3 regions of the Isoptericola sp. NPDC056578 genome follow, and region 1 is predicted to be linked to each of the others. Evidence: riboswitches for the same ligand, from Rfam matches in the RefSeq annotation. Region 1 holds a riboswitch; each other region holds the start of a gene.

Region 1 (4,437 bases):
AGGCGCATGGCGTGCGCCATGCGGACCGGGTCGGCGGCGCGCGTGACGGCGGTCGCGAGGAGCACGCCGTCGCAGCCGAGCTCCATCGCGAGGGCGGCGTCGGACGCGGTGCCCACCCCGGCGTCGAGGATGACGGGCACGCGCGCGGCGGACGCGATCGCCTCGATGTTGCGGGGGTTGAGCACGCCCAGGCCCGTGCCGATGGGGGCGCCGAGCGGCATGACGGCCGCGCACCCGACGTCCTCGAGACGCCGCGCGAGGATCGGGTCGTCGTTCGTGTACGGCAGCACGACGAACCCGTCGCGCACCAGCCGGTCGGCGGCCTCGACGAGGCCGAGCGGGTCGGGGAGCAGGGTGACGTCGTCCGCGATCACCTCGAGCTTGACCCAGTCGGTGCCGCAGGCCTCGCGGGCGAGCTGCGCCGTGAGCACGGCCTCGGCGACCGAGAAGCAGCCGGCCGTGTTCGGCAGGGCGCGGATGCCCAGCCGCTCCAGCAGGCCCCAGATGCCGCCGTCCTCGGCGCCCGCGCCTCCCGGCCGTACCGCAACGCGGCGCATCGCCACGGTCGTGAGCCCGGTGCCCGACGCGACCAGCGCGTCCTCCAGCGTCATGAGGTTCGACGCCCCGCCCGTGCCCATGACGAGGCGCGAGCCGACCTCCGTGCCGGCGACCACGAGCGGATCGACGAGCGGGTGCGCGAGCGGACGGGACGTGGTCTCGGCGTGCGTGCTGGTCATGCTTCCTCCGTGCTTCGTGGTCAGCCGCCCTGGACGGCGGTGACGATCTCGACCCGGTCGCCGGGCGCGATCCGGGTGCCGGCCCACAGGCCGCGGGGGACGACGGCGTCGTTCACGGCGACGGCGATGCCCTGCACCGAGCCGTCGGCGACGAACGCGGGGACGAGGGTCGCGACGACGGCCTCGACGCCGTCGCCGTGCGGTCCGTCGAGCGGGTAGGTCTCGCCGTTCACGACGGCGGTTGCGGAGGTGGACGGCGTGCTCACGGGAGGGCTCCTTCGGGGGTTGCGGGCGCGAAGCGTCGCGGGTCGGCGGCGGTGAGGGTGTCGAGCGCGTCGTCGGGCGGCGGTGTGCCGGTCAGCGCGGCGAGCACCGCGTCGGCGGTGAGCGGCGCGAGCAGCACCCCGTTGCGTCCGTGCCCGACGGCGGCCAGCAGTCCGGGCACGGCGGTGGCGCCGACCAGCGGCAGGTTGTCGGGGGTGGCCGGGCGGGCGCGCGGCGTGACGTCGACCAGCGCGGCCTCGTCGATCCCGGGCACGAGGGCGCGGGCGTCGCGCAGCAGCGCGAACACGCCGCCCGCCTCGGCGCGGCGGTCGTCCGGCCGCTCCTCGCTGGTGGCGCCGACGACGATCTCCCGGTGCCCGGGCCCGCTGCCCGGGCCGGCGCCGGTGCCCGGGCCCCGCGGCACGAGGTACACCGGCCGGCCCTGCACCGTGCCGCGCACCACGTGCTCGAGGGCGAGCCCCGGCCCGGCGTCCAGGCGCAGCGTCACGCCCTTGACGGGCCGCACCGGCATGCGCACCTCCGGCGCGCCGTCGAGCAGCCCCGCGGGAGGGACGGCGCCGGCCGCGAGGACCACCGCCCCGGCGGCGTGCCGCACCCCGGCGGCGTCGTGCGCCGCGACCACCCGGCCCGCGGCGTCCCGCTCCAGGCGCACGGCGGCGCGGCGGACGACCGTGCCGCCCGGCGCGCGGGTCAGCGCCTCGAGGAGTGCCGCGTGCGTGCCCCGCGGGTCGACGGCCAGGTCGCCCTCGACGCGGGCCGCCCCGGCGAGCCGCGGCCCGAGGTACGGCTCGCGGCGCCGGGCGTCGGCCACGGAGACCTCCGCGGACGCGAGGCCCCACTCCCGGTGCAGCGCCAGCACGCGACGCAGGAGGGCGAGGTCGTCGGCGTCGTACGCGACGGCGAGCGACCCGGCACGCAGCAGCGGGACGTCGCGACCGGTCGCGGCGGCGAGGTCGGCGGCGAACGCGGGCCAGCGGGCGGCCGACGCGAGGTTGAGGCGCGCGAGGTCCCGCTCGCCGAAGTCCGCCTCGCTGACGGCCGCGAGCATCCCCGCGGCCGCGCGGGTGGCGCCGTCGCCGGGCGCCGGGTCGAGCACCGTGACGGCGAGGCCGGCGTCCGCGGCCCGCCAGGCCACCGCGAGACCGACGATCCCGCCGCCGACGACGACGACGTCGGAGGGGGTGGCGGACGGACCGGTGGACGTGGGCATGTGCGCTCCCTTCGCTGGCATGACCCAGATCAGGTTCGACGGTCGGCTCCTACGCCCTCTCAGCCCCGAGCGGGGCTCCCGTGCGCGGCCACTGTAACCCGGGCCGTGGTTACCCTGGCCGGCGTGACCACGACCCGCGCCCGGCTCGCCGACGCCCGCCTGTACCTGTGCACCGACGCCCGCGAGGACCGGGGCGACCTCGAGGACTTCCTGCACGCGGCGCTCGCGGGCGGCGTGGACGTCGTGCAGCTGCGGGACAAGACGCTCGACGTCGCGCGCGAGCTCGAGCTGCAGGCCGTGGTGGCCCGCGTCGCCGCGGAGCACGGCGCGCTCTGGGCGGTGAACGACCGGGCCGACGTCGCCGGGCTGACCGGCGCTCCCGTCGTGCACATGGGGCAGCGCGACCTGCCCGTGCCGGCGGTCCGGTCGCTGCTCGGGCCGGGCCCGGTGCTGGGCCGCTCCACCCACTCCGCCGCGCAGGCGGCCGAGGCCGAGGCCGACCCGGACGTCGACTACTTCTGCGTCGGCCCGCTGTGGGCCACGCCCACCAAGCCCGGCCGTGCGGCCGTCGGGCTCGACCTGCTGCGCGAGGTCGCCGCGACCCGCCCGACGACGCCGTGGTTCGCCATCGGCGGCGTCGACGCCGAGCGGCTGGACGCCGTGCTCGACGCCGGTGCGTCGCGCGTCGTCGTCGTGCGCGCGATCACGCAGGCGCCCGACCCCGGGCGCGCCGCGCGCGAGCTGCGGGAGCGGTTGGCCTGACCGCCGACGGCCGGCGCGCCGCCGCGGTGTCGAGGTGACCTACCCCACCGCGTGACCCGTGGGACGGGCCCGGGAGCGGTACCGTCCGGCGGCTACGATGGCTCGGTGACGTCTCCCGCCACCGACACCCCCACCACCGCCGACCTGGCGCCCACGCCGCGACCGGTCCTCGTCGTCGACTTCGGCGCGCAGTACGCGCAGCTCATCGCGCGCCGCGTGCGCGAGGCCCGCGTCTACTCCGAGATCGTGCCCCACACGTTCACCACCGAGCAGATGCTCGCCAAGAACCCGGCGGCGATCATCCTCTCGGGCGGGCCGTCGTCGGTGTACGCCACGGGCGCCCCGTTCGTGGACCCGGCGCTGTTCGAGGCCGGCGTGCCGGTGCTCGGCATCTGCTACGGCTTCCAGGCGATGGCGCAGGCGCTGGGCGGCACCGTCGCGCAGACGGGGCAGAGGGAGTACGGCGGCACCGAGGTCGAGGTGTGCGAGGCGGGCGTGCTGCTGGCGGGCTCCCCCGACCACCAGACCACCTGGATGAGCCACGGCGACTCCGTGCACGCCGCGCCGGAGGGCTTCCAGGTGCTCGCGACGTCGTCCGGCTCGCCGGTCGCCGCGTTCGAGGACACCGGCCGTCGCCTGTACGGCGTGCAGTGGCACCCCGAGGTGAAGCACTCGGCGCACGGCCAGGCCGTGCTGGAGAAGTTCCTCTACGAGGGCGCGGGGCTCGCGCCCGACTGGACGCCGGGCAACGTCATCGCCGACCAGGTCGCCGCGATCCGCGCGCAGATCGGCGACGCCCGCGTCATCTGCGCCCTGTCCGGCGGCGTGGACTCCGCCGTCGCCGCCGCGCTGGTGCAGCGCGCCGTCGGCGACCAGCTCACCTGCGTGCACGTGGACCACGGCCTGCTGCGCGAGGGCGAGGTCGAGCAGATCGAGCGCGACTTCGTCGCCTCCACGGGCGTGAACCTCATCATCCGCGACGAGAAGGAGCGGTTCCTGACCGCCCTCGCCGGCGTGAGCGACCCGGAGACGAAGCGCAAGATCATCGGCCGCGAGTTCATCCGCGTCTTCGAGGACGCCCAGCGCGACATCGTCGCCGAGGCGGGCGCCCACGGCGAGGAGGTCAAGTTCCTCGTGCAGGGGACGCTGTACCCGGACGTCGTCGAGTCCGGCGGCGGCGAGGGCGCGGCCAACATCAAGAGCCACCACAACGTGGGCGGCCTGCCCGACGACCTGCAGTTCGAGCTGGTCGAGCCGCTGCGCACCCTGTTCAAGGACGAGGTCCGCGCGGTGGGCCGCGAGCTCGGCGTGCCGGAGGAGATCGTCGCCCGCCAGCCGTTCCCCGGCCCCGGCCTGGGCATCCGCATCGTCGGCGAGGTCACGGCCGAGCGCCTGGCCACCCTCCGCAAGGCGGACGCCATCGCCCGCGAGGAGCTCACCAGG
Region 2 (4,437 bases), on a different contig from region 1:
GCGCTCTCGAGAGCGGGCCCCGCCCGGGCCCGACGCCGCGCGACCGACGCGCCCGCGACGCCTGCTCCCACACGGCGCCGAGCCGCTCGAACCGCTGCAGCGCCGCGGCCACCCCGACGACGAAACGGGCCGGCAGGCGCAGCCGCTGGCCGAGCTGGTCGGCCAGCCCGCTCGGGTCGACCAGCGGGGCGAGGGCCACGCCGGGCAGGGCGAGCACCGCGATGCGGGCCCCCGCGACGGCGGCCACCACCGGGTCGTGGCCACCGAGCAGCCACGTCGACCACGCCACCGACGCGACCGCGACGACCACCGCGAGGTAGCGGGCCGGAGAGCCGGCGCCGCGCGGCAGGAGCAGCAGCCCGAGAGCCAGCGACCCGCCCAGCGCGACGGCGGCGCTCGCGACGTCCCGGACGCCCAGGGAGGCGACCAGCCCGAGCAGCCCGAGGGCCACGAGCACGAGGGCGTTCACGCGCCCCAGCGCGCCGGTCACACCGCCACCGTCGCTCGCTCGCTCGTCGCGCCGCCGAGCCGCACCTGGTGCCCCGCGAGGGCGACGAGGTGCGCGTCGTGGGTGCTCGCCGCGACGGTGGCGCCGTGCCGGGCCGCGGCGCCGGCCCACCCGGCCACCGCCGCCCAGGTCCCCCTGTCCTGGCCGACGGTCGGCTCGTCGAGCAGCACGAGCCCCGGCCGGTGCGCCAGCGCCGCCGCCAGGGCGAGCCGCCGCTGCTCGCCGCCGGACAGCCGGAACGGATGCGCGTCGGCGAGGTGGTCGAGGCGCAGCAGCGCGAGCACGGCGTCCACGTCCACCCGGACGCCGAGGTGCCGGCCGGTGAGCTCCACCTCGTCCCGCACGCGCAGCGCGAGCAGGCCGTGCTCCGGGTGCTGCGGTACCCACCCGCAGGACCGCGCGAGCTCCTCCGAGCGGGCCGTCCGCCCCGGGACGCCCCGCACCTCGCCGGCCGTCGGCCGCAGGTGCCCCGCAAGAGTGGCGACGAGCGTGGACTTCCCCGCCCCCGAGGGCCCCGTGACGGACGTGAGGCGGCCCGCGGGCAGCCGCGCGGCCACGCCGTCGAGGGCACGCGTCGTGGTGCGACCGCGCAGGCCGCGGGTCACCAGGTCGACGCGGAGGCCGGCGACGACGACGTCCGGCCCGGGCACGTCCGGCGCCACCAGCGCCGCGGGAACGGACAGCGGGGACGGCGCCGCCACGCCGGGCAGCCAGACGCCGGCGCGCGTCAGGTCGTCCCGCAGGGCGGACGGGACGTCGCGCAGCGCGGCGGGCGCGACGTCGTGCGTGACCCGGCCGCCCGGTCCGAGCACCACGACGCGGTCCAGGTGCTCGAGCCACGGCCCGACGTGGTGGTCGACCACGACGAGGGACGTGTCCGAGCCCTCCAGCGCGCCGACGACGGCGGCGCGCACCTCGGCCGCCGCGGCGGGGTCGAGCATCGCGGTCGGCTCGTCCAGGAGCAGCAGGCCCGGCGCGCTCGCCAGCGCCCCGGCGAGCGCGAGCCGCTGCAGCTCGCCGCCCGAGAGGGCCGACGTCGGCCGGTCGGGCGGGTGGCGCAGCCCGACCCGGTCGAGAGCCTCCCCGGCCCGGCGCCAGATCTCGTCCCGCGGCAGGCCGGCGTTCTCGGGGCCGAAGGCGACGTCCCGGCCGATCCGGGCCGCGACGACCGCGGAGCCCGGGTCCTGCGGGACGAGCCCCACCCCGCCGTCCACGTGGACGGTCCCGGACAGCTCGCCGGGCAGCGGGTCGCCCAGCACGCCCGCCAGGGCGTGCAGCACGGTCGACTTGCCCGCCCCGCTGGGACCGACCAGCCCCAGGCGCTCCCCCGCGCCGACGGTGAGGTCGAGGCCCTCGATCGTCGGGGCCCGGCGCCCGGTGGGCCGCCAGCACAGCCCTCGCACGCGAACCCGGACGTCGTCGTGCGCCACGCCGTCAGGCCGGCGCGCGGTCGACGGCACGGTCGACGGCGCGGTCGGCGAGGTCGCGACCCGGGCCGAACGCGTCGAGCACGCCCGCCCGCGCGAGGGCGCGCACGAGCGCCGCGCCCCCGAGGCCGGCGAGCAGCGCGCCGGAGAGCCCGAAGAGGCCCAGGTACGCCAGGCGGAAGCCCCACTCCCAGTCCGGGTAGTACGCGAACCACTCGTACACGGCGCCGCACGCGCCCGCCGCCGCGCCCGCCAGGGCCGCGACCGCGGCGCCGAAGCGCCGGTAGAGGAACAGGGCGAGGACGAGCTCGGCGCCGAAGCCCTGGACGACGCCGGAGACGATCGCCGAGAAGCCCCAGCCGGCGCCGAGCAGCGCCTCGACGCTCGCGGCGACGACCTCGGCGAGCAGCGCCGCGCCCGGACGGCGGACGATGAGGCCGCCCAGCACGCCGCCGAGCAGCCAGCCGCCCCCGAGCAGCCCGGTGGCCGGCGGGAAGGCGACCGCCAGCCCGGCTGAGAGCAGGTGGTAGAGCTGGGTCCAGCCCCAGAAGACGACACCGACGGCCACGCCGAGCATGGCCACGGTGACGAGGTCGACGGTGCGGTACCGCAGGGACGCGCTGCGCGCGAAAGTGGGCGCGGACATTCCAGGTAACTCCCTTCGCCGGTGCTAACCGGAGCAGGTTCCAAGGGTCTGCGGCTGTGCCCGCACTCTCAGCGCCCCTTCGACGGCGCTCCCCTGTCATGGGTGTCTTCAGATGTGACTTCAGGTGTGACTTCACGGCGGCCGACGACGCGGCCGCAGGTCCGACCCTAGGCGACGACGGCGTCGGCGCAAGGGCGTCCCGCACCGTGAAACCCCTGGTCACGCAAGAAGGCCCGGAACCGTGTGGTTCCGGGCCTTCTCGTCGGGGTGGAGCTGAGGGGACTCGAACCCCTGACCCCCTGCATGCCATGCAGGTGCGCTACCAGCTGCGCCACAGCCCCGAGAACCGACTCTCGCGGCCGACGGGCGACCGGGCGATTCGTCTGATTCGGTGCGTTCCTCCGGGCTTGCGCCCCTCGGGAACGTCGATATCTTAGGCAGACTTCGGGCCAGGTTCCAAATTCCAGTCCGGCCCCGCCTGCCAGCGGTCCAGGGGGTACCCCGCGCCCACGTTGTGCGCCACGAGGCGCCAGGCGGGCACGGCACCCTCGCCCGCACGGTGCAGGTGCGACCAGTGCACGTTGTGCATCCCCGACAGCCCGCGCCACGTGGTCGGGTCGAGCCCGAGCAGCGCCGTCACCGCCAGCGAGATGGCGGCGCCGTGCGACACGACGACGAGCGTCGCGTCGTCGTCCAGGTCGCCGGCATGCTCGGCCAGGGCCTCGGCCATGCGCTCCGCGACCGCCGCCTTCGTCTCGGCCCCCGCGCCCACGGGCTCCGCGCCCAGGCGCCAGGCGGCGTACTCCTCGGGCCAGCGCTCCTGCAGCTCCGCGCCCGTGAGGCCCTCCCAGGCGCCGAAGCCGCGCTCGCGCAGGCGCTCGTCGGTGACCAGGGGCTGCCCGCCGAGCGCGTCCGCGTACGCGGTCGCCGTCTCGACGGCGCGCCCCAGGTCGGACGACACGATGCGCGTCGCGCGGTGCGACGACGCGAGCGCGGAGCCGCCCTCCGCCGCCTGCCAGCGCCCGACCTCGTCGAGCGGGATGTCGATCTGCCCCTGCAGCCGCAGGGACGCGTTGTAGGCGGTGCGGGCGTGCCGCAGCAGGACGACGGTGCCGGCCGTCACCGCTCGTCGCCCGCGAGACGGATCGCCCCGTCGCCCCCGCCGTCGCCGTACTCGGCGGCGGCCGCCGCGCCGTCACCGCCGCGCGCGTCCTCCGGCAGCTCCACCGCCGGGCAGTCCTTCCACAGCCGCTCGAGCGCGTAGTACACGCGGTCCTCGGCGTGCTGCACGTGGACGACGACCTCCCCGAAGTCCAGCAGCACCCACCGCGCCTGCGCCTTGCCCTCCCGACGGATCGGCTTGGAGCCGGCGAGGAACATCGCCTCCTCGACGGCGTCCACGATCGCCGAGACCTGGCGCTCGTTCGTGCCGGAGGCGATGAGGAACACGTCGGTGAGCACGAGCTGGTCGCTCACGTCCAGCGCGATGATCTCCTGCGCCTTGCGGTCCGACGCGGCCCGGGCGGCGACGACCGCCAGCTCGACGGCGCGGGGGCTAGCGGTCATGCAGCGGCTCCGGGGTGCTCGTACGTGAGGGAGACGCCGGCCGCGGGCGCGGCGGCGTCGGTATCGGTCTGGAAGTTGCTGTCGTCGGGCGCCTGGAGCAGCAGCTTCCAGACCAGGAGCCCCAGCACGAACGCGACGACCACGAGGACGATGTAGTGCAGCCAGGTGTACGACGCCTCCGGCTCGTCCCAGTCCTCGTCGTCGTCCTCGTCGTCCAGCGGCGCGGCCGACCGCGCGCGGACGGGCTGCTCCGACGCGACCAGCGCGTCGAACGGGGACGCGGCGGGTCG
Region 3 (4,437 bases), on a different contig from region 1:
GCGGAGAACAGCGTGGGGTCCTCGAACGCGACCGCGACCGCACGACGCACGTCGTGCCGCCGCATGCGCCGCACGTCGACGCCGTCGAGCAGCACCTGGCCGGCGGTGACGTCGACGATGCGCGGCACCACCATCGCGAGGGTGGACTTGCCCGAGCCCGTGAGGCCGACGAGCGCCGTCGTGGTGCCGACGGGGAGCTCGAGGTCGACGTGCTCGAGGACCGGGCGCGACGCGTCCTCGTACCGGAACGAGACGTCGCGGAGCTCGACGTGGCCGCGCGCCGGACCGACCTCCACCGGGTCGGCGGGGTCGGCCAACGGGTTCGGGGTCTCCATGACCTCGAAGAAGCGGTCGACGGCCGTGCGGGCGTTGAGCGTCATCGACAGGGTCATGCCGAGGTCGACCACGGGGCCGTTGATCACGGCGGTCGTCAGGAAGAAGGCCACGAGGCTGCCGACGGTGATCTGACCCTGGGCGGCGAGCACCGTGCCGAGCACGAGGCAGACGGCCAGCGTGACCTCGGGGATGAGCTGCAGCGACGTGGTGACGGTGGCCTGGTTGCCCGCCTTGCGGATCTCCGTGCGGCGCAGCTCCTCCGCCTGGTCGGTGAACGAGTCGAGGGCGTCGCGCCCGCGGCCGAACGCCTTGAGCACACGGATGCCGTGCACGGACTCCTCGACGGTGGTGGCGAGGTCGCCCGACTGGTCCTGGGACAGGCGCGCGATGACGCGGTACCGCCTCGAGAAGCGGAACGCGATGACCGTCACCGGGATCGCGCCCGCGAGGTAGACGAGGCCGAGCCAGCCGGCGGTGGCCAGCAGGATGCCCACCCCGACGACGATCGTCACGATGCTGACGACGAGCTGCAGGAGGCCGAAGACCAGCCAGCGTCGCAGCAGGCCGAGGTCGCCCATGATCCGGCTCAGCAGCTGGCCGCCGGGCCACCGGTCGTGGAACGCGACGGGCAGGTCCTGCAGGTGGCGGAACAGCGCCATCCGCAGCTCGGCCTCGACCCGCGTGCCGGGGTACATCACGAGGTTGCGGCGCAGCAGGACGAGCCCGGCCTCCGCGACGCCCAGGACGAGCACGAGGAGGACGGGCACCACGAGGGCCCCGAGGTCGTGGGCGGCGGCACCCTCGGCGAGCGGGCCCTCGACCAGGGTCTGCAGCACGCGCGGGATCGCCAGCGCGGCGAGGCTCGCACCGATCGCGGAGAAGAGCCCGCCGACCATGCGCGGCACCGCCGGCCGGACGTACGGGTAGAGCCGGCGCACCGACGCGAACGTGGAGAGCTCGGAGCCCGCGGGGGCGACGGCGGGCCCGGCGGCGGCGGCGCCCGTGCGGCCGGGCGGCCCCGCGGCGCGGCCCGGCGGGGTGCCGGTCGCGACGGGACGGCGGGGAGCGGAGGAGGCGGTGCTCCTCCTGGGACTTTCGGAGGGATCGGCGCGGCGGGCGCCTCGGCTGCGGCTGCGCGAAGTGCGCTTCGTGTCGGGCATCACACCTATTCTGTCACTCGCCTCCGACACACTTGCCCCGGTCATGCGGTGCGCCCCGAGCTCGGGACACCGCTTACCGCCGCGGGATCCCGCCGTCGCGCACGACGGCGGGACCCGGACGGGCCGCGGTGGACCGGGTCAGCCCACCGCGACGCGCCCGACCGTGGGCTCGACCGTGGGTGCCCCGGTCTGGTCGAAGAACGCCAGCTCGTGCTCGCACGCCGCGTGGAACGTCGCCGCCATCCGGTCCCGGGTGACCGGGTCGGCCGCCGCGGCGGCGCGGCGCAGGATCGCGACGGCCTCGCGCGTCGCGTCCGCGAACGCGTCGTCCGCGTACGTGCCCAGCCACGCCCCGTACGGGTGACCCGGGTGGTCGCGGGCGGCCAGCCGCTCCCCCACGTCCTGGTAGATCCAGTAGCAGGGCAGGACGGCGGCGACGAGGGTCGCGTAGTCGTCGCCGGCCGCGCGCAGGTGGTCGAGGTACGCGGCCGTCGTGGGGCTGGCGGGCACGTCCTGCGGCTCCCCGCCCAGCCAGCGGGTGTGCAGGTCGAGCTCGGTCACCAGCGCGCCGTGCGCGCCGCCGGCCCAGAACGCCTGCTCGGCCCGCGTGGGAGCCAGCTCGCTCGCCCGCGCGAGGCAGCGCGCGTAGTCGCGCAGGTAGAGCGCGTCCTGCTCCAGGTACGTGCGGAAGTGGTCGGCGTCGAGCGTCCCGTCGCCCAGCGACCGGACGAACGCCAGGTCGTCGATCGCGGCGCGCACGCCCGCGGCGTCGTCCCACCAGCGGGCGACGACGTCCTCCGCCCCGTCCTGACTTGATGCCCCGCCCACACCGGACGCACCGGACGGCGCGAGCGGCTCCGCGCCGCCGGCGCGCAGCCCCACCAGGTGGTCGACCGGCCCGTTCCCGCCGCCGACGCGCAGGGCCGCCCCCGCCCGGATCGCCGCGGTCAGCCAGGCCTTCGTGCCGCGCAGCGCCTCGGTCCAGTCCCTCGTGCGCGCGTACCGCGCGGCCAGGCCGCTGGACAACGAGCAGCCGGTGCCGTGGGTGGAGGTGCTGGTCAGGCGCGGCCCGGGGAGCTCCGCCAGCACGCCCTGCGGCCCGACGAGCGCGTCCGGGGCCCCCGCCCCCGTCGCGCCCGTCCCCGAGGCGCCCAGGTGGCCGCCCTTCGCCACCACCAGGACCCCGTGCCGGGAGGCCAGGCGTCGCGCCTGCTCGAGCGCGGCGGGCCAGTCCGCGGCCGACGGTTCCTGCGCGAGGACCGCGAGCTCGGGCAGGTTCGGCGTCACGACGTCCACCCGGGACAGCAGGTCCCGCACGGCGTCCTCGGCCGCCGGGTCGAGCAGGCGGTCCCCGCTCGTGGCGACCATCACCGGGTCCAGGACGACGGCGGGTCGCGCGCCCGTCGCGCCGGGCGGCAGGGCGTCGAGCCAGGCGGCCACGGCGTGGGCCACGGGGGCCGAGGCGAGCATCCCGATCTTCACGGCGTCGACGGCCACGTCGTCGGTGACGGCGTCGAGCTGCGCGGCCAGGAACGCGGCGGGCGGCACGTGCACGTCGCGCACCCCCCGCGTGTTCTGCACGGTCAGGGCCGTGACGGCCGCCATCCCGTAGCCGCCCGCGGCCGCGATCGACTTGAGGTCCGCCTGGATCCCGGCGCCCCCGGACGGGTCGGACCCGGCGACGGCCAGGACGCGGGGGCGACTGCCCCTCGTCGGCGCCGGGGCCGCGGGAGCAGGGGCGGTGGAGCCGGCGCTGCCGGCGGAGCTGTCTTCAGGTGCACGCGCACTCATGTCGACATCCCTTCGCTAGTACGAGCTAGATCAGGTTCGACGGGTGTGTTCTCAGCGCCCGCCGGCCGGGTCGCGACGTCGTCGTGACGATGTCGCGGCGATGACCGGTCGGGACGCACCCCGTGTCGTGCCGCCCACCGTAGCCCAGGCCCGCGCGGGGGCGGGCGGCGTCCCGCGGCGCGTGTCGGCGTCCCGCGACACTTCGCCAGGCCTTGCGCCGCAGGCCCGCGGCCTGTTCGCGGCACGGTAGGGTGCGGGGGTGCCCGTGGTCGTCCGTCGTGCGCGCGAGCTCCTCGTCGCCGGCACGACGCTCAGCATCGCGGCCGCCGCCCACCTCCTGGCCGGCGGCGCGCTCCCCGGGGCACCCCTCGCCTGGCTCGTCGTCGTGGCGCTCACGGCACCGCTCGCGGTGTGGACCGCCCGCCGCCGGCTGACGCTCCCCCGCCTGCTGCCCGCGATGGTCGCGCTCCAGCTCGTGCAGCACACGACCCTGTCCGTGCTCGGCGCGGCGGGCACCGGCGCCTCACCCGCGACCCTGCTCACGACCCTGCCCTCGACGCCGGGGGCCGCGCCGGACGGGCACGCCCTGCACGCGCTGGGCCCGGGCTCCCTCGGGCCCGCGACCGGCGGCGGGCTGCACCTGCACCACGCGGACGACCCCGGGACGACGTCCTGGATGCTCGCCGCGCACGCTGCCGCGGTGCTGCTCACCGCCCTGCTGCTCGCGGCGGGCGACCGAGCGGCCGTCAACGTCGCGGGCCAGCTGCGGCTCGTCGCGGTCCTCGTGCTGGGCCCGGCGGCGCCGCCCGTCGTCCGCGAGCCCGCCGTCGTCGTCGGGCGCACCTGGCACCCCCTCCGGGCCCGCGCCGTCCGGCGCACCCCGCCACGAGGCCCCCCGCTGCTCCCGGGCGCCCTCGTGCGCGCCGCCTGACCCTGCCCTGGTCCGTCGTCGGACGGGGGCGGGTCCCTCGTCGTCCGACGACCCCTGACCACCCCTGAGCACCAGGAGCAGCACACCCATGTCCAGGACCATCCCTGCCCTCACCCCTGCCCTCCGCGCGCGCCGCCTCGCCGGCGCCGCCGCCCTCACCGTGCCGGCCCTCGTCCTCGGCGCGGCCGCCGCCTCCGCGCACGTGACCGTGACCCCCGA

The links. Region 1 has a riboswitch for thiamine pyrophosphate ahead of thiO (glycine oxidase ThiO). Riboswitches for the same ligand answer to the same signal wherever they lie in the genome.
Region 2: another riboswitch for thiamine pyrophosphate. It lies ahead of ACFQ80_RS20800 (ECF transporter S component); the one in region 1 lies ahead of thiO (glycine oxidase ThiO).
Region 3: another riboswitch for thiamine pyrophosphate. It lies ahead of ACFQ80_RS02860 (bifunctional hydroxymethylpyrimidine kinase/phosphomethylpyrimidine kinase); the one in region 1 lies ahead of thiO (glycine oxidase ThiO).

Annotation. Positions count from the first base shown of each region.
Region 1 covers NZ_JBHTVC010000054.1:27,721-32,157, forward strand. Annotated here, with positions in the region: gene ACFQ80_RS17785 (thiazole synthase) at 1-737, opposite strand, end outside; gene thiS (sulfur carrier protein ThiS) at 758-1,003, opposite strand; gene thiO (glycine oxidase ThiO) at 1,000-2,232, opposite strand; TPP riboswitch at 2,222-2,324, opposite strand; gene thiE (thiamine phosphate synthase) at 2,356-2,994, shown strand; gene guaA (glutamine-hydrolyzing GMP synthase) at 3,100-4,437, shown strand, end outside.
Region 2 covers NZ_JBHTVC010000078.1:340-4,776, reverse strand. Annotated here, with positions in the region: gene ACFQ80_RS20810 (energy-coupling factor transporter transmembrane component T) at 1-490, opposite strand, end outside; gene ACFQ80_RS20805 (ABC transporter ATP-binding protein) at 487-1,938, opposite strand; gene ACFQ80_RS20800 (ECF transporter S component) at 1,943-2,581, opposite strand; TPP riboswitch at 2,575-2,686, opposite strand; tRNA gene ACFQ80_RS20795 (tRNA-Ala) at 2,850-2,922, opposite strand; gene ACFQ80_RS20790 (histidine phosphatase family protein) at 3,015-3,704, opposite strand; gene rsfS (ribosome silencing factor) at 3,701-4,147, opposite strand; partial or broken gene ACFQ80_RS20780 (hypothetical protein) at 4,144-4,437, opposite strand, start outside.
Region 3 covers NZ_JBHTVC010000004.1:71,691-76,127, reverse strand. Annotated here, with positions in the region: gene ACFQ80_RS02865 (ABC transporter ATP-binding protein) at 1-1,232, opposite strand, end outside; gene ACFQ80_RS02860 (bifunctional hydroxymethylpyrimidine kinase/phosphomethylpyrimidine kinase) at 1,635-3,287, opposite strand; TPP riboswitch at 3,278-3,420, opposite strand; gene ACFQ80_RS02855 (hypothetical protein) at 3,547-4,218, shown strand; gene ACFQ80_RS02850 (YcnI family protein) at 4,307-4,437, shown strand, end outside.